DNA from 3 places in the Gellertiella sp. DMC107 genome. Region 3 is predicted to be linked to each of the others. Evidence: predicted binding sites of a transcription regulator. Region 3 holds the regulator's gene; each other region holds the start of a gene.
What was found. The regulator LexA, encoded in region 3, represses DNA repair genes until DNA is damaged. The targets are predictions, from matches to a motif close to TGTTCNNNNTGTGTTCNG.
Positions count from the first base shown of each region.

Region 1: ruvC (crossover junction endodeoxyribonuclease RuvC) is a predicted target of LexA. The motif match lies at 2,452-2,469, and genes of this name have one in related genera.
Region 2: ACT54B_RS07595 (DNA recombination protein RmuC) is a predicted target of LexA. The motif match lies at 4,679-4,696, and genes of this name have one in related genera.

Region 1 covers NZ_JBQUZZ010000001.1:877,983-888,075, forward strand. Annotated here, with positions in the region: gene ruvB (Holliday junction branch migration DNA helicase RuvB) at 1-535, opposite strand, end outside; gene ACT54B_RS04105 (PIN domain-containing protein) at 532-939, opposite strand; gene ACT54B_RS04110 (AbrB/MazE/SpoVT family DNA-binding domain-containing protein) at 936-1,214, opposite strand; gene ruvA (Holliday junction branch migration protein RuvA) at 1,269-1,889, opposite strand; gene ruvC (crossover junction endodeoxyribonuclease RuvC) at 1,894-2,409, opposite strand; gene ACT54B_RS04125 (methyl-accepting chemotaxis protein) at 2,653-4,977, shown strand; gene ACT54B_RS04130 (phosphoglycerate kinase) at 5,044-6,246, opposite strand; gene ACT54B_RS04135 (flagellin N-terminal helical domain-containing protein) at 6,348-7,295, opposite strand; gene gap (type I glyceraldehyde-3-phosphate dehydrogenase) at 7,496-8,497, opposite strand; gene tkt (transketolase) at 8,579-10,093, opposite strand, start outside.
Region 2 covers NZ_JBQUZZ010000002.1:450,450-460,542, forward strand. Annotated here, with positions in the region: gene ACT54B_RS07585 (methyl-accepting chemotaxis protein) at 1-2,301, opposite strand, end outside; gene ACT54B_RS07590 (ribokinase) at 2,525-3,424, opposite strand; gene ACT54B_RS07595 (DNA recombination protein RmuC) at 3,473-4,645, opposite strand; gene ACT54B_RS07600 (methyl-accepting chemotaxis protein) at 4,886-6,406, shown strand; gene def (peptide deformylase) at 6,486-6,998, shown strand; gene fmt (methionyl-tRNA formyltransferase) at 7,026-7,961, shown strand; gene truA (tRNA pseudouridine(38-40) synthase TruA) at 7,961-8,716, shown strand; gene ACT54B_RS07620 (hypothetical protein) at 8,723-9,319, opposite strand; gene dapE (succinyl-diaminopimelate desuccinylase) at 9,306-10,093, opposite strand, start outside.
Region 3 covers NZ_JBQUZZ010000003.1:271,748-281,840, forward strand. Annotated here, with positions in the region: gene ACT54B_RS12070 (amylo-alpha-1,6-glucosidase) at 1-516, shown strand, start outside; gene ACT54B_RS12075 (beta-galactosidase) at 595-2,610, shown strand; gene lexA (transcriptional repressor LexA) at 2,822-3,544, shown strand; gene ACT54B_RS12085 (ComEC/Rec2 family competence protein) at 3,498-6,056, opposite strand; gene gltA (citrate synthase) at 6,414-7,703, shown strand; gene lpxB (lipid-A-disaccharide synthase) at 7,735-8,907, opposite strand; gene ACT54B_RS12100 (LpxI family protein) at 8,904-9,782, opposite strand; gene lpxA (acyl-ACP--UDP-N-acetylglucosamine O-acyltransferase) at 9,787-10,093, opposite strand, start outside.

The DNA of each region.
Region 1 (10,093 bases), on a different contig from region 3:
GGCGCACCGGAATGCCGAAGCGGTCGCGCAGCGGCGTGGTGAGCAGCCCGAGGCGTGTGGTGGCGGCGACCAGCGTGAACTTGGACAGGTCGATCTTGACCGAGCGCGCCGCGGGGCCCTCGCCGATGATCAGGTCGAGCTGAAAATCCTCCATGGCGGGATAGAGGATTTCCTCGACAGCCGGATTGAGGCGGTGGATTTCATCGATGAAGAGCACGTCGCGCTCCTCGAGATTGGTCAGCAGGGCCGCGAGATCACCGGCTTTCGCAATCACCGGTCCGGACGTGGAGCGGAAATTGACGCCGAGTTCCTTCGCCATGATCTGGGCCAGCGTGGTCTTGCCGAGACCGGGCGGCCCGACGAAAAGCACGTGATCAAGCGCCTCGCCGCGATTCTTCGCCGCCTCGATGAAGATCTTCAGATTGGCGCGCGCCTCCGCCTGGCCGGTGAAATCGTCCAGCGTTTGCGGCCTCAGCGCCGTATCGAGATCCTCACCGCGTTTTTCGGGGGAGAGCAGTCTGTTTTGTTCGCTCACGTCAGAAGTTCCATTCCGGGAATGCGGTCCGCCGCCTTCCGGTCAAATGTCAGGGTGCTCCGGCAGCCGGCCACCCGATTGAGTTCAGCAAGAAAGGCATCGGAGAAATCCGCCCGGGTGCGGCGGCATATATCGAGCGCATTGCCCACCGCTTCGTAATCAGCAAGTTCAATGGACCGATTTTCCAGAAGCGCCTGAATAAAATTCAGTACACGGTCTTCCGGGAATTTATAGCCCTTCCCTAGAACCCAGTGCAGCTCCAGAACAACCGCAGCATTCACAAAGAGGACATCATCCTCGCCCAGCCGCTCCAGCATCCGCCGGACCAGTTCACCCTGCCTGGCATCGTCATCCACGGCAAGCCGCACCAGCATATTGGTATCGACACCGAGCCGCTGCGTCACCCGCCATAATCCTTGGATTGCAAGTCCTCATGGCGCTGCACGGCAGCGTCGGCAGCGGCAGTGCGCATCTCTTCGGCGGAAAGGTGTGCTCCGCCCGGAGGCTTTCCCAAGATTCCACCCAGCGTTTCCAGCGACTTGTTGCGCGGCACGATCACAATTTCACCGTTACGAATCCACGCATAACATTTGTCTCCAGCCTTGACCTGGAGCCTGTCGCGCATCTCTTTAGGAATGGTCATCTGCCCCTTGGCAGTAATGGTGATGTTGTAGCTCATGAGCGCCCTCCTTACTTTTTCAGCATAGTAAGGAAAGGCGACCAAAACAAGGAATCACCCACGGGAAAGCTCCTTCAGGCCGAGGCGGATGAGCTTGGCGCTGTCGGCGCCCTCCCCGCCATTCCTGAGCGCGGCGGCCACCGCATTGGCGGCCTGGTCGCGGCTGTAGCCCAGATTGGTGAGGGCCGAGACTGCATCGGCCACGGGCGCGGAGGCGACGCCTTCGCCGAGCTCCTGCTTGAGGCCGATGTTCTGTCCCGCATCGCCGGAAAAGGCAGGCGCCTTGTTCTTGAGCTCGGTCACGATCCGCACTGCGACCTTCGGGCCGACACCCGGCGCACGCGAGACGGAGGCCTTGTCCTGAAGAGCGATCGCGTTCGCCAGTTCAGACGGTGTCAGCGTGGAGAGCACCGACAACGCCACTTTTGCCCCCACGCCCTGCACGCTTTGCAGGAGGTTGAACCACTCCCGTTCCAGCGCACTCATGAAGCCGAAGAGCTTCAACTGGTCCTCGCGCACATAGGTCTCGATGAAGAGAACGACCGCCTCGCCCGCCGATCCGATGCGTGAGAGCGTTCGCGCCGAACAATGGGCGACGTAACAGACGCCATGCACATCCACGAGCACATGGTCGTCGCCGATTTCTTCAATGGTGCCCTTGAGTTTTCCGATCACCGGATCATCCCTTCCCTGCCATGACCTGACGGAGTTTCTGGCCGCCGCGCTGATGCGCGTGGCAAATGGCAATGGCCAGCGCATCCGCCGCATCATTGCCGACAAAGGTCGCCTTCGGCATCAGGATTTTCAGCATCATGTGGATCTGCTGCTTTTCGCCGTGGCCAACGCCGATGACCGCCTTCTTGACCGCATTCGGCGCATATTCGGAAACGGGCAGGCCTGCGCGTGCGGGCACGAGCATGGCTATGCCGCGCGCCTGACCCAGCTTCAACGTCGCCACCGCATCCTTGTTCACGAAGGTCTGTTCCACAGCCGCCTCGTCCGGCCGGTAGCTGTGCACCACCTCCGCCAGACCGTCATGCAGCTGGCACAGACGCGAAGCGAGATCGCAGTCGCCATCGGACGTTACTGTTCCCGAAGCAATAAACTTCAGGGAATTCCCAAGACTTTCGATGATTCCCCAGCCGGTGCGCCGCAACCCGGGGTCAATTCCAATGATACGAATCGCTTCTTGCATGTCCGACCCTATCCCTTTTCAACCGTTTCAGACCAGCAAAAAGTGAACAAAACAAAAACACGTACGGAATAATACTTATTCTTTACTCCCAATTAAGGGAGGCAGCACAACATGGGCCATCTTTTCCCGGTTAGCAGCAACATGAAGGTTGCCGGTGCACCGTACCGTCGGGTCTGCTCATCCATTCAACGTGCGGCCGGGCGTTTGCCCCTGTTTCGTATGAGTTTAAACGCGGGTATCGACATGTCATCGATGTTTCACTCCTTGTCTTCCAAGGTGATAGCCATCTTCATTGCGCTGACGATCCTGTCGGTCGGCGCCCTCAACTACATGGCCTATGTGAGCAGCAACAGCATCTTCGAGCGGCAAACGCTGAACTCGATGAACAGCATCCTCACGTTCCGCGGCGACATGGTGGCCTCGTCCCTGACCCAGATGGAAAGCCAGGCCGTCTCGGTGGCAAAGATCGAAGCCATGCAGAGCGCCATCGTTTCGCTGCGCAGCGGCTGGAAGACCTTGGAGAACGGCGGCAAGAAGGCTGCCGACGCCCTCATCGAGACCTTCGTGACCAAGAACCCCTTCCCGGCGGACGAGCGCGAAAAGCTGATCAAGCCTGAAGGGGCAAGCGTTTATTATTTCACCGCCCATGAAAAAACCCAGAACGATGTCGCCGCCATCCTCAAGGGCACCGATTTTCTGGACCTGATGATCGCAGACGTCTCCGGCAATGTGATCTACAGCTACAAGAAGGGCTCTTCCTTTGCACAGGACCTGAAGAGCGGCAGCTGGGCGGACACTCCGCTCGGAAAGACATTTGCCGCCGCCCTCGCCAATGGCGAAGCGGCAACCGAAGACGGGGGCGTGCAAACGGCCTTCTCAGGCATTGCCATCAATCCCGTCGATGGACATCCCGCCATTTACTATGCGGTTCCGATTGTGAAGCTCGGCTCCATCAAGGGCATCATCATCCTGCAGGTGCGCGAGTCGACCATCGTGCAGACCCTCACGAAGGGGCTGCAGCCGGGGAGCTCCGAGGCAGCGCTCATCATCAACGGCTTGGGCCAGGCGATTGCCGCCAAGGATGGCGCCCTGACACTCATCGACAGCAAGCCCTACGAACAGCCTGCCGCCAATGCGATCGCAGCCGGGGAAGGTTCGATCTCCGAAGCCGCGCTTTTCATCAACGATGACGATGCGCGCGGCTACTTCCGCCCTGTATCGCGGGAGGGTCAGACCTTCGTGATCGGCGAGACTGTGGATCTGCACGAACTGCAGGCCGGATCGCTGGAAATTGCCCGCAACCTGCTGCTCATGGGTGCCGGCGTGCTGGTCTTGCTGTGCGTGCTCACCGCTTTCTTCGCCAACCGCCTCTTTGCCCCGCTGGCGAAGCTTGCCGGCCTCACCCACGCCGTCTCCGAGGGCAATCTGGAAGCGGAAATCGGTTATGGCGACCGCAAGGACGAAATCGGCACCCTTGCCCGCGCCCTTGCCCGCTTCCGCCAGTCGCTGCTCGACCAGCGCGCGCTGGAAGCCGAAACGGAGGCAAACCGCAGCCTTACGGAGCGGGAACGCCAGCAGCGCATGGCCGAAAAGGATGCGGAAGCCCGTAGCCTTCAGCGTGTGGTGGAGCAGCTCGATACCGGGCTCAGCCAGCTCGCCAGCGGCAATCTGGTCTTCTCCATCGATGAGACCTTCCCGCCGGAACTGGACAGCTTGCGCCAGAATTTCAACCGCGCCATTGCCACCCTGAACGGCACGCTTTCCTCCATCGGCGGCAATTCCAATGCGGTGCGCGAAAGCTCCCAGCATATGAGCAGCGGCGCCGATCAGCTCGCGGTCCGTACCGAGCGGCAGGCGGCGTCGATCACCCAGACCGCCAGCGCCATCAACGCGATTACCGAATCGGTCCGCACCCAGATCACCCGCAGCGAGCAAGCGGAGCTGATCGCCCGCGACGCCAAGGCGGGCGCCCAGGAATCCGGCCGCATCATGCAGGAAACCATCTCCGCCATGGAGGCGATCCAGGGTTCCTCGCGGCAGATCAACCAGATCATCAACGTGATCGACGAGATCGCCTTCCAGACCAACCTGCTGGCCCTGAATGCCGGTGTCGAGGCCGCGCGGGCCGGCGAAAGCGGCAAGGGCTTTGCCGTGGTGGCGCAAGAAGTGCGCGAGCTCGCCCAACGCTCCTCCAAGGCAGCCAAGGAAATCTCCGGCCTGCTGCAGAAATCGACGGGCGAGGTGGAAAACGGTGTGGCGCTTGTGGAAAAGGCCGGAAACGCGCTGCGTGGCATCGGTGATTATGTGGAGGCGATCAATGCCCGCCTGCACGAGATCATCGAATCCACCCGTGACGAAGCCGAAACGCTGAAATCCATCAACATCGCCGTATCCGAGCTGGACCAGATGACCCAGCAGAACGCCAACATGGTACAGGAATCGACCGCGGCCATTCACCAGCTCGCCGCCGAAGCCAGCAACATGGACGAACAGCTCGGACAGTTTGTGCTGAACGGCCAGTCGGATGCCTATGACTCCTATGGCGGCAGTTATCGAAGAGCCGGATAAAATCGAGCCGAAATGCAAAAAAGGGGCCGCAGGGCCCCTTTTCTCGTTCTATACGACCGAAATCGATCACTTTACCGCGTAAAGCACGGCAACACCGGGCAGTTCCTTGCCTTCCATCCATTCGAGGAAGGCGCCGCCAGCGGTCGAGACATAGGTGAAGTCATCGGCAACGCCGGCATGGTTCAGGGCCGAGACCGTATCGCCGCCGCCTGCCACGGATGTGAGCTTGCCGGCTTTGGTGCAGGCAGCCGCATGACGGGCCGCCGCAACAGTGGCCTTGTCGAAGGGCTCGATCTCGAAAGCGCCGAGCGGACCGTTCCAGACCAGCGTTGCTGCCTTGGAAATCCAGTCGTTGACTGCGGCAACGGACTGGGGTCCAACATCGAGCACCATCGCATCGGCCGGGATCGCGGCGATATCGACCACTTCATTGGCGGCACCCGCCTTGAACTCGCGGGCGACCACGCCGTCGACCGGCAGAACGATCGCGCAATTTGCGGATGCCGCGTCGATCATGATCTGTTTTGCGGTGGCGGCCAGATCGTGCTCGCAAAGCGACTTGCCGACATCCGTGCCCCGCGCTGCCAGGAACGTATTGGCCATGCCGCCGCCGATGACCAGCGCGTCGACCTTCTTGACCAGGTTGGACAAGAGGTCGATCTTGGTCGATACTTTCGCACCGCCGACGATGGCGACGACAGGACGCACCGGCTTGCCGAGACCCTTTTCCAGCGCTTCCAGTTCCGCCTGCATCGTTCGGCCTGCATAGGCTGGCAGATGGTGGGCGAGCCCCTCGGTCGAGGCATGAGCGCGGTGCGCCGCCGAAAAGGCATCGTTGACATAGAGGTCGCCATTGGCAGCCAGCGCCCGGACGAAATCGGCCTCGTTCTTTTCCTCGGCCTTGTGGAAGCGGGTGTTTTCAAGGAGCAGGACATCGCCCGCCTTCATCCCGGCAATGGCATCCGCCGCAACGGGGCCGATGCAATCCGCGGCAAAGCCGACCGGGCGACCGAGAACCGATTCCACGGCGGGGACGATCTGACCCAGCGAAAAGGCTGCCTCCGGCCCGCCCTTCGGACGGCCGAAATGGGCAAGCAGAATGACCTTGGCGCCCTTGCGGGACAGCTCGAGGATCGTCGGCGCTACCCGTTCGATGCGGGTCGCATCCGAAACCTGCCCATCGGCCATCGGAACATTGAGATCGACACGCACGAGAACGCGCTTGCCGGAAATGTCGGTCATATCGTCGAGAGTCTTGAAAGCTGCCATGGAAGCACCCGCTCGTCTGGAATTGGGAACGGGCGGGACCATACACCTGAAGCGGTGCGGCGCAAGCCTTGGCGGATGCTTTTTTGGTAGGGGTCTCCCCCTCAGGCAGAGGGCACCAGCAGTTGCAGGATGAGCCGCGACTGGTGATTGGCAATGGCCAGCGCCTGGTAGCCGAGTTCGGTCTTGGCCAGGATCGCCTTCTGGCGGGCGCTTTCTTCCTCTATATTCGCATCCACCAGACGGCTCAGGCCGCGGGCCTGGATATCCGCCAGCTTGGTCACGAAATCCTGCTGGTCTTCCAGTCGGGCCTTCACCGCGCCGAAGCTGGTCGCCACCGTGCGCAGCTGGCTGAGGATCTCGGTACTGGCGTAAAGTGCGGTATTGTAGGCGAACCCGGTCGCGGGAACGTTCGCGCCATAGTAAAGCCCGATACGGAAGCTGCTGCCCCCATAATTCTCAAAGAGCTTGCGCCAGGTACCGGACCCCGTCGTATAGGACTTGGACATCACCCCGTTGGTGGACACTTCGTCGACGAGGACGAGGTCGGTCAGGTCCAGCCGCTCACGCACCAGCTGGCCGGACGCACTGCCGCTGCCTCCGACGCCGGTGACCATGTCGAAATCGTAGCTCGCCCCGGTCTTGTGAAACAACAGGTTTACCCCGGCAAAGGACGAGGACTGGATGATGGACATCATCTGCTCCCTGAGACTGTCCATCTCAGCCTGCATCTGGGGGCGCTCGGTCGTGGCATCACGGCCTGCGACCAGCAGGGCGTTGAATTCTTCCATCAGCGGCAAGACAAGCTCGATCCCCTTCAGCGCCACATCCACGACACCCAGAGCAACGGACAGGCCGCCGACGGCCGCATTCGTGGTGTCGAGAGTGGCGCGCATGCTGGTGGAAATCGCCCAGTAGGCTGCGTTGTCCGCGGCCTCCGAGACGCGGTAACCCGTGGCGAGCCGCGTCTGGTTGACAGCGGCGTCATCTCCGGTCGCAGTCAGCGCCTCTACGGCCGAGCGGGCCGCTTCATAATATCGGACATAGATCATGCCTCGCCCTCGACGTTCATTCTTTTATGTGGATATTCTACATGATTGAACCTTAATATCGATCAATGACATTCAAATTGCAGGTTTCCGCGCCGGAAAAGCCCGTGCCATGGTAAATGCCCCGGCAGGAAACACGGTAAAGAAAAAGGGGGAGCCCCGGGGGCCCGCCCTTCATGCGCATGGTTCAGGGATCGATCCCGTCAGATCAGCTTGCTCATGGCAACCGCGGTGTCCGACATGCGGTTGGAGAAGCCCCACTCGTTGTCATACCAGGACAGGATGCGCACAAGGTTGCCCTCGAGAACCTTGGTCTGGTCGGCAGCGAAGCTGGACGAATGGCTGTCATGGTTGAAGTCGATGGAGACGAGCGGCGCCTCCACATAGCCGAGGATGCCCTTCAGTTCGCCTTCCGAGGCGGCCTTGATGGCGGCATTGACTTCTTCGGCGGTAACGTTGCGGCCCGGCACGAACTTCAGGTCGACGACCGAGACGTTCGGGGTCGGCACGCGGATCGACGAGCCATCGAGCTTGCCCTTCAGTTCCGGCAGCACGAGGCCGACGGCCTTGGCGGCACCGGTCGAGGTCGGGATCATCGAAAGGGCGGCTGCACGGGCGCGGTAGAGGTCCTTGTGCATGGTGTCGAGGGTCGGCTGGTCACCCGTGTAGGAGTGAACGGTCGTCATGTAACCCTTCTGGATGCCGAATTCGCGGTGCAGCACATAGGCGACCGGCGCCAGGCAGTTCGTGGTGCAGGACGCGTTGGAAACGACGAGGTCGTCCTTGGTCAGCGTGCCGTGGTTGACGCCGAAGACGATGGTCTTGTCGGCATTGTCGCACGGCGCGGAAACCAGAACGCGCTTGGAGCCGTTCGAGAGATGCGCGGAAGCCTTTTCCTTGGTGGTGAAGAGGCCGGTGCATTCGAGCGCGATATCCACGCCAGCCCAGGGCAGCTCCTTCGGATCGCGGATCGCGGTGACCTTGATCGGGCCGCGGCCGACATCGATCGTGTCGCCGGAAACGGTAACCGTGCCCGGGAACTTGCCGTGGACGGAATCGTAACGGATGAGGTGCGCGTTGGTTTCGACCGGGCCGAGATCGTTGATGGCAACGACTTCGATGTCGGTGCGGCCGGATTCGATGATGGCGCGCAGCACGTTGCGGCCGATGCGGCCGAAGCCGTTGATGCCTACTTTAACAGTCATGTTCACACTCTCCCGCTTAATCAAAGCTTCGTCTTGGGTCTTGTGGCAAAACGCGCGGGGTTTTGGGCCCCGCGCGTTCCGTTATGCAAGCTTGGCGATCGCGGCGTCCGCGACATGGTCCGGCGTGATGCCGAAGTGGCTGTAGAGTTCCTTGTACGGCCCCGAGGCGCCGAAGGAGCTCATGCCCACAAACACACCGTCTGCACCTATGAAGGCATCCCAGCCCTGGCGGATCGCAGCTTCCACCGCGATCTTGACCGGCGAATTGCCGATCACGGCCTTGCGATAGGCCTCGTCCTGCTCGGCGAAGAGCTCGAAGCAGGGCACGGAAACCACGCGGGCGGCAATGTTCTTCGCGGCCAGCAGATCCTTTGCCTTGACCGCGATTTCCACTTCCGAGCCGGAAGCGAAGATCGTCACCGGCGCATTGTCGGCGCTGGCCACCTCATAGGCGCCGAGCGCCGAGAGGTTCCGCTCGGAATAGCTGGTGCGGATGGCCATCAGGTTCTGGCGGGTGAGCGCGAGACCCGACGGACGGTGCTGGTTTTCCAGCGCGATCTGCCAGCATTCCGCCGTTTCGGTCGCATCGGCCGGGCGGAACATCAGGAGGTTCGGGATGGCGCGCAGCGCCGCCATGTGCTCGACCGGCTGGTGCGTCGGGCCGTCTTCGCCAAGGCCGATGGAGTCATGCGTCAGCACGTGGATGACGCGGATGCCCATCAGGGCCGCCAGACGGATCGACGGACGGCAGTAATCCGAGAAGATCAGGAAGCCGCCGGAATAGGGAATGAGGCCGCCATGCAGTGCCATTCCGTTCATCGCAGCCGCCATGCCATGCTCGCGGATGCCGTAATGCAGGTAACGGCCGGAGAAATCGGTCGGCGTAATCGATTTGGTCTGGCTCGTCTTGGTGTTGTTGGAACCGGTCAGGTCGGCGGAGCCGCCGATGGTCTCCGGAACCACGCCGTTGATCACTTCGAGCGCATCTTCCGATGCCTTGCGGGTGGCAACGGTCGGCTTGGATTCAGCGAGCTTCTTCTTGTAGTCGGCAATCGCGCCGGCAAGCGTGCCCGGCAGGTTGCCGGCGAAGCGGCGCGAGAACTCGGCCTTCTTGTCGGAGGCGGCAAGGCGCTTTTCCCATTCGGCGCGGGTTGCGGCACCCTTGGCACCGGCGTCGCGCCAGGCGGACAGCACGTCTGCGGGAACCGAGAAGGCTTCCGCCTCCCAGCCGAGCGCCACGCGGGTGGCGGCAATTTCTTCCGCACCGAGCGGCGAGCCATGCACCTTGTGGGTGCCGGCCTTGTTCGGGGCGCCGAAGCCGATCACGGTCTTGGCGGCGATCAGCGTCGGCTTGTCGGATGTCTTGGCATTTTCGATGGCTTCGAAGATCGCGTCCGGATCATGGCCGTCGATGGCGACCGTGTTCCAGCCCGACGCGCGGAAGCGCATGTGCTGGTCGGTCGAGTCGGCCATGGAAATGGGGCCGTCGATGGAAATGTTGTTGTCGTCCCAGATAACGACGAGCTTGTTGAGCTTCAGGTGGCCGGCGAGCGAGATCGCTTCCTGGCTGATGCCCTCCATCAGGCAGCCGTCGCC
Region 2 (10,093 bases), on a different contig from region 3:
TGGCTGCGGAGCGGGCGCAGCAGGACGCGCGGGGCGCAGGGCGGGCGCCGATGCCTTCGGCGGGTTCGCAGCCGGCGGGGCCGGCCGCGAGGAGGCCTTGGCGGGCGTGGCGGCCACATACCGGCTGCCCGATGTGGTAAAGCGGCTGACGACCTGCTTCAGCATGTCGGCCTCGTCGTTCAGCACGTGGCTGGCTGCCGTCGTTTCCTCCACCATCGCCGCGTTCTGCTGGGTGACCTGGTCCATCTGGTTGACGGCGCCGTTGATCTCCTTGAGGCCCACGGCCTGCTCGCTGGCCGAAGACGACATCTGCAGGATGAGGCTGTTGATCTGCATGACTTGCTGGGAAATTCGGCCGAGCGCCGTTCCCGCCTGCGCGACCAGATCCACCCCTTCCTTGACCTGAATTCCGGAAGCGTTGATCAGGCCCTTGATTTCCTTGGCGGCATTGGCCGACCGCTGGGCCAGTTCGCGCACTTCCTGGGCGACGACGGCAAAGCCCTTGCCGGCTTCGCCGGCGCGTGCGGCTTCCACGCCGGCATTGAGCGCCAGAAGATTGGTCTGGAACGCGATTTCATCGATCACGCCGATGATGCGCGACACCTGAATGGACGATTCCTCGATTCCCCGCATGGAATCGATCGCCTTCTGCACGATTTCACCGGAACGCTCGGCATCCGCGCAGGCCGTATTGACCGTGGTGGCGGCAATCCGGGCATTATCGGCGCTTGAATTCACCTGTTCGGTGATTTCGTTCAGCGCTGCGGCCGTTTCCTCCAGGCTGGCCGCCTGCTGCTCGGTGCGATGCGAGAGGTCGTTGGCGCTCCGGCTGATTTCGGACGTGCCGCTGTTGATGTTGTGCACGGTGGAATTCAGCGCGATGATCGTGTCTTCCAGGCTTTGCAGCGCGCTGTTGAAATCCTGTTTCAGGGCCGCGTAATTGCCGGGGAAGCTGTCCTCGATCCGGTAGGCCAGATTGCCTCGGGACAGTTCGGCGAGCGCCTTTCCGAGCGATTGCACCACGTGGCGCTGCAGGTTGTCCGCCTCGCTTCTTTCCTGGTCGTTGCGGGAACGCTCGTGCTCGGCGGCCGCGCGCTGGTTGCGGTTCTCGTTTTCCAGATGCTGGGCATCCGAGAGCGTGTGCCGGAAGCTTTCCAGGGCGGTGGCCACGGCACCGATCTCGTCGATCCGGTCCTGGCCGGAGACCGGCCGGTCATACTGGTTGGCGGACAGCGAGCGCACATCGGCCACCAGGGCATCCAGAGGCTTCTTGACGAAAACGCGCACCGCGAAATAGAGGGCGGCCATCACGGCCAGCAGCATCACCAGCCCGCCCACAGCCATCAGCCAGGTCTGCGAATTCACGGCGGCAGAGATGGCAGATGCGGGCACATCCACGAGCACCACCCAACGGGCATTGAGATCGGGAAGCTGGAAGGGATAGACGACGCGGTAGATATCGCGCCCCTCATTGTCGACCTGCTGGTCCAGGATCCGGGCCGTTCCCGATTTCAGCGCATCGTCGATCTCCGCTTTTCCCTCGCCTTCGAAAGGCTTGATCAGCAGCTTCTCGGTCGGAGCCACCAGCCATTTGCCGGTCTGCGACAGAAGCAGCACCCGACCGCTTTCCAGCGGATGAAGCTGCGAGAGGCGCTGGCCGATCGAAGCAAGGGTGATGTCGACGCCGGCCACCCCGATCAGTTTTCCTTCGGCTTCGACCGGATAGGCGATGGAGGTGATGACCGCCTTGACTTCCTCTGTGGTGTAGGGATCCGTAACGCTCCCCTTGCGGGTCTGCGCCGCCACCGCGTACCAGGCATCCTTGTAGCTTTCGCTGAAGGTGGAAAGCTTGATGCCGCCATTGCGGTCCTTCGTCCAGTAAGGCGTGAAGACACCGTTCTTGTTGCCGCCCAGTTCCAGCTTGTCCTTGACGCTGTCCTGTTCGCCATCGATGGCCTTCGGCTCCTCCTGCATCCAGCTGCCAAAGGCGAAGTCATACTGTTCCACATTGGCTTTCAGGATGTCGATGACGCCCTTGCGGTCGAGATACTTGCCCTGGGTCGATCGGCCGATGACGCCGGACATGGAGCGGGCCGCACCGGCGAGATGCGCGATATCCGCGGAGATCGAGTTGGCAATGGAACTCGCCTCCGCCTGCGCCTGATCGAGCGTCAGCTTCTCGACGCGGCTTCGTGTCTCCGAAATCAGAATGGCATTGGTGGTGAACAACACGGCTGTGATCGCGACGCCGCTCACGGCGATCAGCTTCACGGCAATGGTCTTGAAACGGGAATTGAGCATAATGCCTCGGCCAATTGGGGCCCGTCCTCCACGGACCCGAAGCGGGATGCTCTTTCATGGAGCGTCAAACGCATGCGGCAGCGGCCGCATCCATCGCGTCAATCAACGCAAAGGCTATCGATCCATTATTAATTAAAACTAAAACCAGTGAGTACTGCTTACATATCAGGGAAGACTGCAATTTGATGCTTTAACTGCAGTCACGGCCTGGATGGAGCCGGATCTAGACTTCCCTGTCCACCTCATCCGCCATGGGAATGGACGGCTGGGCCCCCGCCTTGAGGCACGCCAGCGAGCCGGCGACGGCGGCGCGGCGCAGGGCCTTTTCGAACGGCATGCCGCTTTCCAGAGAGGCGGCAAAATAGCCGCAGAACGTGTCTCCCGCGCCGACCGTATCGACCGGCTCGATTTTCAGCCCTTCGGCCCGGAACAGCTTGCCGTCCCGGATGGCGACAACGCCCTCTGCGCCAAGCGTCACGATGATTGTCTGGCCGTTTTCCGCATGCAGGCGCTTGAGCGCCGCGATGCGATCATCCGCCGTCAGACGGTCCTGACCTGCCAGACGTTCGAATTCGGTTTCATTCGCAATCACGATGCTGGCCTTGCGGCCCAGGTCTGCGGCCCGGTCAGTCAGGGGCGCAATATTGATCACGGTGGTCACGCCCTTGCCGTGGGCGGCTTCCAGGGCGGCTTCCACCGCCTCTGCGGGCACTTCCAGCTGCACGAGCAGGTAGTCGCCCCGTTTCATGCCGGATATGGCAGCGCGCGCATCGTCTGCGGATACGGCTGCATTCGCACCGGGCACGACGGCAATCATGTTTTCCCCATCGCCGCCGACGAGGATCAGGGCCGTGCCGGTGGGATGGGGGGAGGTCTTGACGGCCTGCATATCGACTGACGCCACATGCATCATGGCCGTTGCCTGCGCCGCGAAAGGATCGTCCCCGACCGCGCCGACCATTTTCACCTTCGCACCGGCACGCTGTGCGGCGAGCGCCTGGTTGGCGCCCTTGCCGCCGGCAGCGGTGGAAAAGCTGGTTCCCGAAACGGTTTCGCCCGGCTTCGGCAGGCGTATCGTGGTGGCGACAAGGTCCATGTTGATGGAGCCGAGGACAGTGATCATGATGCTATTCCGGATCGGGTTTCTGGATCCGAACAGTGCCCGACCACTTCAGTCCTCGTCAACCACTCTGAGGCGCAATTTGCCCGTTGGGCTTTCCGCAAACGGGATCACGGGATCCTTTTCCCCGGCTTTCGGCTCCTCGGCCGGCGCGGCAAGATCGAGGGCGGAGATCCGCTCTCCCCGGCGCAGGATCTTGGCGGTCGACACGCCGATCGCTTCCACGTCCCTCTGGCTCTGGCCGAAATGGGTTTGCAGCTTGGAGACCCGCTCGTCCAGCCGTGCCAGGTCCTGCAGCAGGGTCGCCACTTCGGCCTGGATGAGATGCGCCTGTTCCCGCATGCGCTGATCCTTGAGAAGCGCCTGCAGCAGTTGCACCGACAACATCAGCAAGGACGGCGAGACGATCATGATGCGCAGCTTCTGCGCCCGCTGGATAACGGGCTCGAAGCGTTCGTGGAGATCCGCAAAGATCGATTCGGAAGGCACGAAGAGAAACGCGGTCTCCTGCGTTTCACCCGGGATGAGATATTTCTCGGCGATCGCCCGGATATGCAGATCCATATCCCGCCGAAACAATTGTGCGGCGGCCTGCCGCCTGTCCGGTTCCTGCGCATCGCGGAACAGGTTCCAGCTTTCGAGGGGAAACTTGGCATCGACGACAAGGCCCGGCGCGCCGTTCGGCATGCCGATCAGGCAATCCGGACGATTGCCGTTGGAGAGCGTCGCCTGAAAACTGTAACCGCCGAAGGGCAGGCCATCGGCGATGATCGCTTCCATCCGTCCCTGTCCGAAAGCGCCTCGGGTCTGCTTGTTGGAGAGGATGGCCTGAAGGCCCGCCATGTCACGGGCCAGGGTTTGAATATTGGCTTGCGCGGCGTCGATCACGGCGAGCCTTTCGGCCAGCCGCCGGAGATTGGCATGGGTCGCCTCGGTCTGGGCCTGCAACGTATGGCCGATCCGGCCTGTCATGCCGTCGATCCGCTCGCCGAGCAGGCTGCCGAACTCCTGCTGCCGGCGGTCCATCATCTCTGTCATGGCCTGAATGCGGCCATGCATCTCTGCCTGGGCCTGCATCAGTTCGGCCATTGCCAGGCGGGATTGATCCCCGGTGACCTTGCGACGGAGGGTCAAAAATACAACCAATACGGATGCAATCACAAGAAAACCAACCAGAACCATCGATTCCTGCGAAGAAACCTGGCTGAAAAAATTTCCAAACATCTGGCCCTCAATGGCTCCGTTTTGCTCCATTAAAGGATCAAAACATGAACATAGCTGGAAATCAAGGCAAGCTTTGGAAAAGAAAATCAGTTGTGTTGAATTGGTATGTTAGCGCTTAGTGACTTCTAAGGTAAAAACTTACATTAGTAGTTTAATATAATTTTTACCTGAAAAGATATTTATCAAATTTAATATAGACTAAAATCGCGATGAATACTCGCGGAGTCTCAGGGGATATACATGACAGAGAACGAAGCGCGCCGCGAGCTGGACAAGAGGCTTTCCTTCATCGGTCTCGATGAGGAAGCCCGCAGGACATTGCGCACATTGAGCCCGGTGATTCGCGAGGCCATGGATGCCGGTCTCGACACTTTTTACGGCAAGGTGGCGGCGGTTCCCGAAACCGCGGCCTTCTTCCGCAACGAGCAGCACATGAAGCACGCCAAGCGGCGCCAGCTGGATCATTGGGGCATCGTATCGAGCGGTGAATATGATGTCCGCTATGTTCAGGGCGTGCAGACCATTGGCGCCACCCATGCCCGAATCGGGCTGGAGCCGCGCTGGTATATCGGTGGCTACGGGCTGCTGCTCGAGCAGATGATTCACGCGGTGGCGCAGAAGCGCTGGCCCTCCCGTTTCGGCAAGTCCAAGTCCAAGCAGCTGGCGGGGGAAATTTCCGCCATCGTCAAGGCGGCAATCCTGGACATGGATTACTCCATTTCCGTCTATCTCCAGAAGCTGGAAGAGGAACGTCAACAGGCCGAGACTGCACGCAATGCCGTGGAGCGGGAACAGAACGAGGCCCTCGCTGCCCTCACCGAGACGCTGGAAGCCCTCTCCAAGGGCAATCTGGAAAGCCGGATGCCCGAGGGTCTTGCCCCCGGCTTCCAGAATATGGTCGACGACTACAACAACGCGGCGGAAAATCTCCGTGTTGCCCTTTCCACGGTCCGTCATGCGGCGGAAAAGATCCTGGATAGTACAGGATCCATTGCCGAAGCGGCGGACGATCTCGCGCGCCGGACCGAGCAGCAGGCCGCAGGCCTCGAAGAAAGCACGGCAGCCCTGCAGGAGTTGACGGGCAACGTCACCGTCACGGCCCGGGGTGCGAAACAGGCCTCCGACGTCGTCGGGCAGGCGCTCACGGAGGCCCAGGTTTCCGGCGAAGTGGTGACCAAGGCCGTGACGGCCATGGGTGCCATCGAACGCTCCTCGGACGAGATTTCCAAGATCATCGGCGTCATCGATGAAATTGCCTTCCAGACCAACCTGCTGGCGCTGAATGCGGGCGTCGAGGCCGCGCGTGCCGGCGAGGCGGGACGGGGCTTTGCCGTCGTCGCCCAGGAGGTGCGCGAACTCGCCCAGCGCTGCGGCAAGGCCGCGCAGGAAATCAAGTCGCTCATCTCCCAGAGCTCCAGCCAGGTGCAGACGGGCGTCGGTCTCGTCAACGAGGCCGGTGGCGCCCTCGACAAGATCATCGGGCGCATCGTCGAGATCAACGGGATCGTTTCCGGTATCGCCTCGGCGGCGGAAAGCCAGTCCGGAGGCCTGCGCGAGGTCAGCGCGGCCATCATCAACATGGATCAGATCACCCAGCAGAATGCCGGCATGGTGGAACACACGTCCCACCAGACCGAAACCCTGCGCGAGGAGGTGGAGCGGCTCGTCACGGCCCTTCGCGGATTCCGGACCCGCAGCGAGGCCCGTCTTCAGGAAGATGCACGGCAGGCCGCCTCGAGCTTCACACGCCGGGCCGGCTGAGCCTGCCGCCGGCAAAATCCTCGAAAAAGCCGTCTGAATGGCAATTCCCACGACCGAAAAGATCGGTTATGGGAATGCCATGACGATCAAGCCCCTTATCATTCTGCCCGATCCCGTCCTGCGCCAGGTCTCGAGCCCGGTGGAGCGGATCGATTCCGAAAGTCTGCGCCTCGCCGACGACATGCTGGAAACCATGTATGATGCGCCCGGCATCGGTCTGGCGGCCATTCAAATCGGCGTGCCCCGCCGGCTGGTGGTGATCGACGTCTCCAAGGAGGGTGAGGACAAGAAACCGCTCGTGTTCTTCAACCCGGAAATCCTTGCCTCCAGCGACACGCGCTCCACCTATGAGGAGGGCTGCCTGTCCATTCCGGATTACTATGCGGAAGTGGAGCGGCCGGCCGGCATTACCGTGCGCTATGTGGACCGGGATGGCAAAAGCCAGGAGCTGGCGGCCGACGGTCTTCTCGCCACCTGCCTCCAGCACGAGATCGACCATCTCAACGGAACCCTTTTCATCGATCATATTTCCCGCCTGAAGCGCGAAATGGTGATCCGCAAGTTCACCAAGGCTGCCAAGGCGCGCATCTGATCCGCGCTCGAGGCCGGGAGTGCTGCCATGTCCCTGCGCATCGTTTTCATGGGAACGCCCGATTTTGCGGTCGCGACGCTGAAGGCGCTGCACGCCGACGGCCACGAGATCGTGGCCGTCTATTCCCAGCCACCCCGGCCTGCGGGCCGGCGCGGCCTGGAATTGCAGAAATCGCCGGTTCACCAGGCGGCTGAATCACTGGGGCTTCCGGTCTTCACCCCCCTCAACTTCAAGGCCGAGGAAGACCGCGCGCGTTTCCGGGGCCATGCAGCGGATGTTGCGGTCGTCGTAGCCTATGGATTGCTTCTGCCTCCCGCCATTCTGGAAGCGCCCCGCCTCGGCTGCTACAACGGCCATGCCTCGCTCCTGCCCCGCTGGCGTGGAGCCGCGCCGATCCAGCGCGCGATCATGGCCGGCGACACGGAAACCGGCGTCATGGTCATGAAGATGGATGCCGGCCTCGATACGGGGCCGGTTGCCCTGACCGTCCGGGAGGCTATTCGCCCCGACATGACGGCCGGCGAACTGCACGACCGGCTGATGCAGGCCGGCGCTGGCGTCATGGTGGAGGCCATGACGCGTCTGGAGGCTGGCGATCTGCCGCTCGAGCCGCAGTCGGAGGACGGCGTTCTCTATGCAGCCAAGATCGACAAGGCCGAGGCCCGCGTCGATTTCAGCCACCCGGCGGCCGAGGTTCATAACCTCGTTCGGGGATTGTCGCCCTTTCCGGGCGCCTGGTTCGAACTGCCGAGCGGCGGAAAGACAGACCGGGTAAAAATCCTGAAGAGCGAACCGGTCTCCGGGGAAGGCCCTCCCGGCACGCTCCTCGATGACCGTGGCACGGTCGCCTGCGGGTCCGGCGCCCTTCGTCTCGTCCGCCTGCAGAAAGCGGGTGGCAAACCCCTGGACATCGACGACTTTATCAGGGGCACGCCGCTTCCGGCGGGCACAAGGCTGCCCTGATGCACCGCTACCGGCTTCTCGTGGAATATGACGGCACGCCCTATGTCGGTTGGCAGCGGCAGGAAAACGGCCAGTCCGTACAGGGCGCGCTGGAAAATGCGGTCCTGTCCCTGACGGGAGAAACCGTGTCCATCCGGGGCGCCGGGCGCACGGACAGCGGCGTCCATGCCATGGGGCAGGTTGCCCATGTGGATATCACCCGTCCCTGGGACCCGCGCAAGCTGCGCAACGCGCTGAATGCCCATCTGAAACTCGCCGGCGAACGCGTCGCCATCCTGGCCGTTGCGGCCGTGCCGGACAGTTTCGATGCGCGCTTTTCCGCCATCCGCCGACATTATCTCTACCGGATCATCTCCCGGCCGGCGCCGCTGGCCCTGGAAGCGGGGCGCGCCTGGTGGGTCCCGAAACATCTCGATGCGGATCGCATGCATGCGGCCGCGCAGCGACTGGTCGGCCATCACGATTTCACCAGTTTCCGATCCGCCCATTGCCAGGCGGCAAGCCCGGTGCGCACGCTCGACCGGCTGGATGTGACCCGCAGTGGCGATCTCATTGAAATCAGGGCCAGCGCACAGAGCTTCCTGCATAACCAGATCCGCTCCTTCGCCGGGACGCTGAAGCTCGCAGGCGAGGGAAAATGGAGCCCGGACGATGTCCAGGCGGTGCTGGAAGCGCGCGATCGCAAGGCCTGTGGCCCGGTCGCCCCACCTGAGGGTCTCTATTTCATGCAGGTGGATTACAAGGAGGGAGCCTAGCTCCGCTCACGGCGTCGCGATGCCGAGGAAGCCACTGAGCCAATCCGACAGGAATATGGCCGGGACGAACTGCACCAGCACCAGCGAAACGATCAGCACCGTGTGATCGCCGCAGATCATCCGGAAAATCCGTTCCAGCGCGATCAGGAGAACGCAGACCAGCGCCAGCCATGGCAGGGCAATCACCCCCCACAGTCCGGGGAAAAGCAGAACGACCAGAAGCATCAGGGCCGTTGCATAGGAAAAAGGCACCGACAGCCAGTTCGTTGTGGTCACCAGGGCATTGAACCGGTTGCCGTAGCCGGCGATGGCGAGCACCATTCCGGAGAGGAGGAGCGGAAACAGCCATCCGATGGCCTCCGTCATCGCCACGCGAAAGAGGAAGAGGCCACCCGCCTCCGTTTCGGGGGGCATCGCCTCCAGAAAATTGGCCCGCGCCGACAGGCAGGACAGGATCATCGAAGGCAGGCACCAGACGGCGGCCCAAAAGGAACGCAGGCTTCCGCGTGGCGTCAGATCCAGCATCCCGAAACCGGCAGGATCGCCGAGCATCAGCAGCCAAAGACCGCGAAGATAGATCCTGACTTCCTCAAGCCCCGGCATTGTCGAACCATTGCTCCAGGAAGGCGAGGTAGATGGTGGCCAGCTCTTCCAGCTCCTGCACCGGCACGCGCTCATCCACCATATGCATGGTCTGCCCGACAAGGCCGAACTCCACGACGGGGCAGTAATCCTTGATGTAGCGCGCGTCGGATGTGCCACCGGTCGTGGACAGTTTCGGCTCCTGGCCCGTAACCCGTGTGACGGCGGCCGAAAGGGAGGCGATCAGGCCGTTGTTGCGGGTGAGAAACACATGGCTGGGGCGCTCTGCCCAGGAAAGCTCGTAGCGCACGGGATCGCGGCCCGGCCGCAAGGCCCCTCCGGCGGCGGCAGCGTCCAGCCGCCGTACGATTTCGGCCTGCAGCGTCTCGGCCGTCCATGTGTCGTTGAAGCGAATGTTGAAGGCTGCTACGGCGCGGGCCGGAATGACATTGGTCGCGGCATTGCCGACATCGATAGTGGTGACTTCCATGTTGGAGGGCTGGAATTCGTCCGTCCCATGGTCGAAGGGCGGGTCCATCAGTGCGGCGGTCAATTGCAGGATGCCGCGGACCGGATTGTCGGCGAGATGCGGATAGGCGGCGTGTCCCTGTACGCCATGCACGGTGATCTTGCCGGAAAGCGAGCCGCGCCGGCCGATCTTGATCATGTCGCCGAGCCTCTCCGGATTGGTGGGTTCCCCGACCAGCGATGCGTCCCACTTTTCGCCCCGGCCAGCCGCCCATTCAAGTAGCTTGATCGTGCCGTTGATGGCCGGGCCTTCCTCGTCGCCGGTGA
Region 3 (10,093 bases):
GAGGCGCTCCGCTACCGGCAGGAAGCCGACCGTCTCTTTACCCTTTTGAAGGAATGGCTTTGGGATGGCGAGATGTTCCGTACCCGGCTGCTGTCCGACCCCGACCGGACATTGCCGCGGGATAGCCTTGTGCAATTCATGCCGCTGCTTCTCGGTAGCCGACTACCTGACAACGTGAGAGACCGGATGCTCGCTCGGCTTCGCGAGGGTGGATATCTCACCGAGTGGGGATTGGCGACGGAATGCCCGACAAGCCCTCTTTACGAGGCGGATGGATATTGGCGCGGACCGATCTGGGCTCCGACCACCCTTCTGGTCTGGGACGGCCTGCGCCGGCAGGGCGAACGCGAGCTCGCCGACGAGATCGCCCGGCGTTTCTGCAGGCTGGCCTCGCTCAACGGTCTTGCAGAGAATTTCGATGCGCTGTCGGGTCGCGGTTTGCGCGATCCCGCGTTTGCATGGACTTCTGCCGCCTATCTCGTGCTCTCCGCCAGCCTGGTTCGCGCGGACCGCTGAACCACACCCGAAATCTGAACCGGCATGGCTGCAACGCCTGCCTTCGAATGTGCACATCCATGCAAGGAGCTTGCGCCCGTGTCAGTCACCGAGCCCGGCAAATCCGTTCCTCCCTCCCCCTATATCGCTCCCGACCGGCTCGAGCTTGGGGTCTGCTACTATCCCGAACAATGGCCCAAGGAAAAATGGGGTGAGGATGCCGCCCGAATGGCTGACCTCGGGCTCGATTGGGTTCGGATCGGCGAGTTCAGCTGGGCGCTGATCGAGCCCGAGCCCGGCCAGTTCGATTGGGGATGGATGGACGAGGCGATCGACATCCTCGGCAAAGCCGGGCTGAAGGTCATTCTCGGGACGCCCACGGCCGCGCCGCCGAAATGGCTGGTGGACCGGTACCCGGATATCCTTGCCGTCGGTCCGGACGGTCGGCAGCGGCGCTTCGGCGCACGACGTCACTACTGCTTCTCGAGCGAAACCTATTTCCGCGAGGCGGGCCGGATTACCCGCGCTTTCGTGGACCGGTATGGGCATCATCCTTTCGTCAAGGCCTGGCAGACGGATAACGAATATGGCGACCACGACACCATTTACAGCTACTCCGAAAGCGCACATCGCGCCTTCCGGCAGTGGCTCGAGGCGCGGTATGGCACGATCGACGCGCTGAACACCGCCTGGGGTACGCGTTTCTGGTCGATGCGCTACCGATCCTTCGAGGAGGTGGACGTGCCCCTTCAGGTCGTGGAGGAACCAAGCCCGACCCATCTGGTGGATTTCGTGCGCTTCTCGTCCGATCAGGTCGTGCGCTTCAATCGCCAGCAGGTCGACATTATTCGCGCCGGATCGCCCGGTCGGCCAGTGACGCATAATTTCATGTCGCACAACATCGACTTCGATCATTTCAAACTCTCGGCGGACCTCGATGTCGCCTCGTGGGACGTTTATCCGATGGGCGGGTTGATCAATGGGCGCCTCTCCAATGCGGAAAAGGAACGGAGGCTGCGCACCGGCGATCCCGACCAGGTCGCCTTCAACCACGATCTTTATCGCGCCACCGGAAAAGGCCGCGTGTGGGTGATGGAACAGCAGCCCGGCCCCGTGAACTGGGCCGCGCATAACCAGTCGCCCGACGATGGAATGGTGCGCTTGTGGACATGGCTCGCCTATGCGCATGGGGTGGATATGGTGGCGTATTTCCGCTGGCGTCAGGCCCCCTTTGCGCAGGAACAGTTTCATGCCGGCCTGCTGCTGCCGGATTCGACCCCGGATCAGGCCTTTCATGAAACCGCCCTCGTGGCAGCCGAGCGAAAATGCCTGCCTGCCGCGCAGACCAAGGCGAAGGCGTCTGTTGCCCTTCTCATGGATTACGAATCGCGATGGGCGAGCCGGGCACTTCCGCAAGGAAGAACCTATTCCGCGTCCGCGCTTTGCCTGGACTGGTATGCAGCCCTTTCCCGCCATGGCGTGGATGTGGACATTATCAATCAGTCCAGCGATGTCTCGGATTACCGGCTGGTGCTGTGTCCGGATCTGCTGATCGCCGATCCCGGCTTCATCGCTCGCCTCCAGGCTTCCGGGGCGAAGGTGCTGTTCGGCCCCCGCTCCGGCAGCAAGACAGGAGACATGCACATTCCGGACGGACTTCCCCCGGGGCCGCTCCGCGATCTTCTCTCCCTGAAGGTGGTTCGTGTGGAAAGCCTGCCCTCGGCTCTCGGTGAACCCGTGCTTTTCGGCAATCGACAGTTCGCTGCCGGTACCTGGCGGGAAACTATCGAAACGGACGAGCCGGTCTTGGCTACGTTCCAGGGACCCTATCGTACCGGAGCGCCCGCCATCGTCGGAAATGACAAGGCCCGCTATCTCGCGACGATCCCCACGCCCGATTTCCTTCACGCTCTGATGCGCGACTCACTGGACTGGGCGGGTGTCGCATGGATGCCGGATCTTGGCGACATCCGGATTGTCCGGCGGGGCGAGCTGAGCTTCGCGTTCAATTTCGGGAGCGAGACCACGGATCTGGAGCTGCCGGCGAAGGCGGATATTCTCGTGGGCGAAAAGGCAATTGCGCCCTGCGGTGTCACCATATGGAGACAAGGCTGAAACGCCGCATGAGCCGGATTTGAGCCGCTCGTTCCACCCGTCCGGGGCCTTATCGGGACCCGGGCGGTGGCGCTTTCTCACCCTTGGGGAAACATATAAAAATTTCATCGATCCTTTGCTGGCTTTAATCGAATATTTGCCACTTGCGGAACACAAATGGAACATATAGGGTCCGTTCTGGATTTGTTTCACGATTCTGGGGATTGGCGAGATGCTGACGCGCAAACAACAGGAATTGCTGCTCTTCATTCACGAGCGAATGAAGGAGTCGGGTATTCCGCCTTCTTTCGATGAGATGAAGGATGCCTTGGACCTTGCATCGAAGTCCGGGATTCATCGGCTGATCACGGCCCTGGAAGAGCGCGGCTTCATTCGCCGCCTGCCCAACCGGGCCCGGGCGCTCGAGGTCATCAAACTGCCGGAGGCCTATACGCCCAGCTTGCAGCCGCGCCGCGGCTTTTCGCCGAGCGTGATCGAAGGCAGTCTCGGAAAACCGCAGCCAGCTCCCGCTCCGGCAAAGCCCGCCCCCGCTCCTGCCAATGATGCGACGACGGTTGCAGTGCCGGTCATGGGCCGTATCGCCGCCGGTGTCCCGATCTCGGCGATCCAGAACAACACGCACGAGATTTCCGTGCCAGTGGAGATGCTGGCGAGCGGCGACCATTATGCGCTGGAAGTCAAGGGCGACTCGATGATCGATGCCGGTATCCTGGATGGAGACACGGTGATCATTCGCAATACCGCCAGTGCGACCCCCGGCGATATTGTCGTGGCGCTGGTTGATGACGAGGAAGCGACTCTGAAGCGGTTTCGGCGCAAAGGCGCGTCCATCGCGCTCGAAGCGGCGAATCCCGCCTATGAAACGCGCATTTTCGCGGCCGATCGGGTCAAGGTTCAGGGAAAACTGGTCGGCCTGATTCGTCGCTATCACTAGGCAGGACTGCCAGGGGTCGGTTCGAGCCTGCGTTAGGCTCCGCACCTGTGAGGAGCCGCTGCAGGGTCTCGGGGACGGGATTCCTTGGGCCTCCGGTGTGCCAGTCATAGGTTCTGTTGGCGAGCCAGGGTCGGTCGAGACGCGTATAGGACGGTTTGATCACGACTGCCCCCGTAGCCTCGTCGAAGCGGATTTCCTCTGAACCGGTCATGCGGAGAGTATCTCGGCTGATCAGCAGCGCGCCCGAGCGGCATTCCGTGAAACCTCTTCCGGTTCTGGCCACAACGATATCCGCAAGATCACAGGCAATGCCCGTATAGATGCTGTTGACGACAAGCGCGACGGTATGGTCTGCCGCCTTTCCAATGCACCAGGATCGATCCTTGCAGGCAAAGCGCTGCCCGGAGAGCAGGTCGATTGTGGTTGCCAGCAGACCGCGTTCAACGATCTCTTCCGTATCCGTCAAGGGCCGATAGCGGTCATCCGGTTGGTCCTTCCGGCCTGCACTGTCGGGTTCGACCGTCAGGGGTGGCATGACGTCGCCCAGACCATATAGTCTTTGCCACTGGTCCGTAACAAAGGATTGGCCTGAGGGATCCGCAGTCCAGAGGCGTCCGGACGAGACAAAGGCGGCCACCTCTCCCCCTTCGTGCAGAACAAGGTCAGGCGGTTTTTCACGGGGCTCCAAAGCATAGAGAAATCCGGCTGCGAGCAGAATCACAAGTCCCGAGATCCTCAGCGGGGTACGCAGGAGGCATAAAATCAGAAATCCTGAGCCGGCACATAAAAATGCCGAAGCGGGAATCGGGAGCACCGTAAGTTCGCCGCCGATTGCCGCCACCTTATTCCCGACGGCAATTACAGCGCCCAGTCCAAGCCCCATAAGCTTCAGGGGCACGACATCCAGTCCTACAGGCATGAGCAGCATGGCTGCCAACGCCATGGGCATGACCAGCATATCGAGAAGGGGGGCCGCCAGCATGTTGGCGAGGAAGCCTTGCAGCGGGAAACGCTGGAAATGGGCCATGGAGAAAATGGCCGTGGACAGACCGCCCACAAGCGCCGTCGCGGCGATCCCGGTCAATAGCCGGGCCCCGCGGCCGACGGCACTGAGCACAGGATGGCGGGACTTCGGCCTCTGGGGCTTCCCCCACCTCGCCCAGGCTTCGTACACGGCTATCAATCCGATCGTACCGGAAAAGGAAAGCTGAAAACTGGCCGACAACCCGGCGGACGGGCTTTGGATCAGGATGATCCAGGCGGTCAAGGCAACGGTGCGCTGGCTGATGGCCGGACGATCCGCCAGGACCGCGCCGAGAGAGAGCAGCATCATCAGAAAGGCACGCTCCGCCGAAACGGCAAAGCCGGACAGAAGATAGTAGCTGCCCGTCCCGATCACGGCGCCCACCGCCGCCAGTTTCTTGCCCGAATAGGCATGACTGAAGCCGAGGGAAAGACTGAAGACCGAGCGGAGCCCGATAAAGAACACGGCGGCCGCCAGCACCATATTCATCCCGGAAATGGCGATGATATGGGCCAGACCGGATTTCCGGAGCGTTTCGACCGTATCGCGGGAAATCGCCCGCTGCTCGTTGGTTATCAAGGCAGCCGCCAGGGCCCCCTCGTCTCCGCCAATGGTTCGGCGGATGTGTTCTCCAATGGACGAACGAGCCCGGGCGATGCGGAGGAAGACCCTGTCCGCCGGGGACGCTGCCGCCGGTGGCGGCCCCTGCATCCTCGCTGGTGCTCCGTAGAAAAAGCCGCTCGCGCCGGTTCCCGAGAAATAGGCGGCGAAAGAGAAATCCATGGCACCGGGTGCGGCCGGCCCAGAGGGAGGCGAAAGACGCGCCCGACCGACGAGAATTTCACCCGCTTCGAAGGGAGCGGGTTGACGGGCGGTCAGCGCGATTTCGTGTGGCGGTCTCCGCAACTGCGGCGACCGGGTCGAGATCACCGCCAATCGATAACGCCATTGCCTTTCGCCACTCGCTTCCCGATCGAGGATGCGGGCTGTTACGACAGTCGTCACCGGCTGGTCCAAGAGGATGGTCGCGGATCGGGCCGTTTCAAAAGCCGCCAGCAGTGCACCCGCAGCAAACAGAGCGAAGCCCAGTGCGATGGCAGCGACGACGGGCCGCCTCCGCCGGAGCCACCATGCGGCAAGGAGGGCAAGGCCGGCTGCTAATGCAGACAGGTCCGAATCAGCAACCGAGTCGGATCGAAACCACAGGCTTGCGCCGGCCCCGGCGGCCAACGGGGCGAAGAGAAACGGGGTCCGAAATGCAACCTCTTCCCGAAAACAGGCGACACAGAAGTGGGCCAGCTCCGAAATCCGGAAAATAGCCGATTGCTTGCGCGGCGGGGTCGCCGTTGCGCTCCAGCGAGGGTTTGGCGAGCCTGTTTGCCCGTTCTCGTTGGCAGGCACCGGCTCTTGCCCTCGCCTGACCGGGCGATTGCGCGGAATGACCAGTTTCTGAACGGCTCTGCTCAAATTCATGGCAGAGTATCGCATGGTATTTCAGTGTTCTTCAATTCTCTAATGAAGGCAGATCAGCATTTTATCGAGTTAACGGGATTGGAAAGAATTCGACTTAAGATTCGTATGAACAAGCAATCAAGGCCATGTTTTCAGTGGATTTTGCGACGCAAAAGGGTCTACCATGCGCTGCACAATTCGCGATGCAGAGACCTTGCCCCTTTCGTCGCCGGATGAAGGGTGGGTGGCCCGGACAGGATGTCCGCGGGCTTGGTCTGCAAAAAGGATAGGCAGGATCTGCGACTGGCCATAAGCCTGGCGCAGATCTGGATGCAAGTTTGTCAGTTTAACCCTTAAGGCGCGGGTTCGCGCCCGGGCACTCGGAGGACCAGCATGACTGATAAGAACGCTTCTTTGGCGCTAGGTGGCAAGTCGATAGACCTGCCGGTGAAGCAGGGAACGATCGGACCGGATGTCATCGACATCGGCACGCTCTACAAGCACACCGGTGCTTTCACTTACGACCCGGGCTTTACCTCCACCGCCTCCTGCGAGTCGAAGATCACCTATATCGACGGCGACGAGGGTGTCCTGCTTCACCGCGGTTATCCGATCGACCAGCTGGCCGAGCAGGGTGATTTTCTCGAAGTCTGCTACCTGCTGCTTTACGGCGACCTTCCGACCGCTGCGCAGAAGAAGGACTTCGATACCCGTGTAACCCGCCACACCATGGTTCACGAACAGATGTCCCGCTTCTTTACCGGCTTCCGCCGCGACGCCCATCCGATGGCCGTCATGGTCGGTACGGTTGGCGCCCTCTCCGCCTTCTACCACGACTCGACCGACATCACCGATCCGCACCAGCGCATGGTCGCTTCGCTGCGCATGATCGCCAAGATGCCGACGATCGCGGCGATGGCCTACAAGTATCACGTCGGGCAGCCGTTCGTTTACCCGAAGAACGATCTGGATTATGCCGCGAACTTCCTGCGGATGTGCTTTGCCGTTCCGTGCGAGGATTATGTGGTGAACCCGGTTCTGGCGCGTGCCATGGACCGTATTTTCATTCTTCACGCCGATCACGAGCAGAACGCATCGACCTCCACCGTCCGTCTGGCCGGCTCTTCCGGCGCGAACCCGTTCGCCTGCATTGCAGCGGGCATTGCCTGCCTTTGGGGGCCTGCTCATGGCGGCGCCAACGAAGCAGCCCTGAACATGCTTCAGGAGATTGGAACGGTCGACCGTATTCCCGAATACATCGCCCGTGCCAAGGACAAGAACGACCCGTTCCGTCTGATGGGCTTTGGCCACCGGGTGTACAAGAACTACGATCCGCGCGCACGCATCATGCAGAAGACCATGTATGAAGTGCTGGAGGCCACCGGCCACGGCGACGACCCGCTGATGCAGGTTGCCCTGGAGCTGGAAAAGATCGCCCTCAACGATGAATACTTCAAGGACAAGAAGCTCTACCCCAACGTGGACTTCTATTCCGGCATCACGTTGCGCGCTCTTGGTTTCCCGACCACCATGTTCACCGTGCTCTTCGCGCTCGCCCGCACCGTCGGCTGGATCGCGCAGTGGAACGAGATGATCGAAGACCCGCAGCAGCGCATCGGCCGTCCGCGCCAGCTTTATACCGGCGCCCCGCAGCGCGACTATGTGCCGGTGTCCAAGCGCTGAAACGCGATGACGCAGCAAAAAAAGAACCCGGTCAAATCTGGCCGGGTTTTTTGTATGTGCAGTCGAGAAGAATTTTTGCACCGGTCATGCCCGGTGGCTCAGGTCGGGCCATCGCTCGCCAGACAGCGTCGAAACCGAGTTGCATAGCGTTCCGTTCGGGCGTGTCACCGGAGAGCCGTTCCAGCCAGCGCACCAAAGCTCCGGCACGGATCTGTGCATTGAAATATTCCGGGACGATCACATAGTCAGCGATCAGGTTCGGCAACGCGCCGCTCCAGATCTTGATCCGATCCGTGATTAGTTTGATCAGCCAATCCGTCTTGTACACCGAAACCATGGGCACGCCGCACAGTCCCAGCTCCAGGATCACGGTGCCGGACGCCGCGATTGCTGCATCCGCCTCGGAAAAGGCCTGCCACTTGAATGCGCCGTCCGCACTGATTTCGGGTTTGACCGACCAGTCGGCCGTCATGTCCCTCACCAGCGCTTCCATCCGCGGAACCGTCGGCAGCAGAAAGCGGGTTGCGCCGTTTCGGGCAACAAACTGCTCGGCTACGTCGCGAAACACGGGAAGCAACCGTCGTACTTCCGACCCGCGGGATCCCGGTAGCAGCACGATGGTCTTCGGCAGGGCGGAGGCCACGGTCCTGTCCGCCCTAACCTGTCTGACGCTCAGAACATCCGCGTCGGCGGTCAGACGGTGCCCCACGAAACTGGTTTGGGGTCCGTCCAGGCGAGCCATCACGTCCGGTTCGAAAGGCAGGAGGGCCAGAACGTGGTCCACATAAGGGCGCATGGCGGCCGCCCTATGCTCCTTCCAGGCCCAGACACTGGGGCAAACATATTTGATGACCGGGATCGTCGGGCATTTCTCCCGGAACCGTCTGGCGACACGGTGGGTAAAATCCGGGCTGTCGATGACAAGCACGACGTCCGGCTTTTCTGCGGCGAGGTAATCCGCCGTCTGGCGGATGCGACGCATCAATTGCAGCAAGCGCACCAGCACCTGCGTGAAGCCCATGATCGACAATTCGGAATAATCGAACAGGGAGGTCAGACCTTCGCGTCCGAGTGCTTCGCCGCCCACACCGACGAGCGTCACGGGCCGCCCGCTGATGGATTTGAGGGCCGCAATCAGATCGGCGCCCAGCAGATCGCCGGAAACCTCCCCTGCCACGATGCCAACCTTGAGGGGGGCGCTCATAATCCCAGTCCCTCCTGCTCCCGGTCGATCCCGCAGACAAACAGACCGAGCTCGTTGGCAGCGGCAATCATTTCGTGTCGTTCGAGAACCAGAGCCCTGCCCGCCTCGACCGCGATGCCCGCGAGACCGGCGCGACCGGCATTGACCACGGTGGACCGTCCGATTGTCGGAAGATCGGCCCGAATGTCTTGGGTCGGCTTGCACATCTTCACAAGCACACCCCGTCGCTTGCTCGAAATACGGCCCTCCTGACGCAGCTCCGCGACGCGGCCGAGCATACGGTCGGTGCCTTCCACGCCCTCGAGCGCCACAATACGTCCGCCTACAGACACGGCGCCCTGCCCGACATCCAGAGCGCCCAGCGCGATGGCCGCAGCGGCGGCACGGGCGATATCCCGCCGGGATTCCTCGTCCGGCATAACCGACCCGGCAGGACCGATCTCGGCAATCAGGTCCGGAGCAACCTCATGGGCACCGATGACGGTCGCGCCATGGGCTTCGATCAGCCGTATCACCATCTGCAGAACCGTATCATCCCCGCCGGACAGCAGCGTCCTGACGATAGACGGAACACGAGCGAGCGTGGCCAGAGTGGGCCTGATTTCCCGAAGCTCGGGCCGGCGCGCGACGCCCCCGGAAAGCACGACGCGCTGGATAGGACCGCGCGAAAGCGCAGCCTTCAGACCGGCCATGTCGCCAACGCCGATCTCCACGCGTTCATAGCCGTCAAACCGGCTGTCGCTTTCGTGTCTCAGCGCGATGATCAATGGGTCCTCGCCAGCGCGGCGTGCGGCATCCGCCACATAAACAGGCAAAAGGCCGCTCCCGGCAATGATGCCAAGGCGGCCCTTCTTCTCATTCGGTGAGGCTGACATGACCTCAGGCCTTGCCCCGGTTCGGCGATGACAATGCGCGATCGCTCTCGGCGGCAATGAAATCGAAAATCTCCAGCGCCTGCGGGCAATCGAGATAGTCGTCGCGCGCTGCGGCGGCATTGGCGCGAATGGACTGCGGCCCTTCGAAAATGGCCTTATAGGCCCGGCGCACCGTATGGATGACCGCACGGTCAATGCCTGCGCGCGTCATGCCAACCACGTTGAGTCCGCTGAGGATACCCGGATTGCCATTCAGCATGCCATAGGGGATGACATCATAGCTTACCGCAGACAGGCCGCCGATAAAGGCC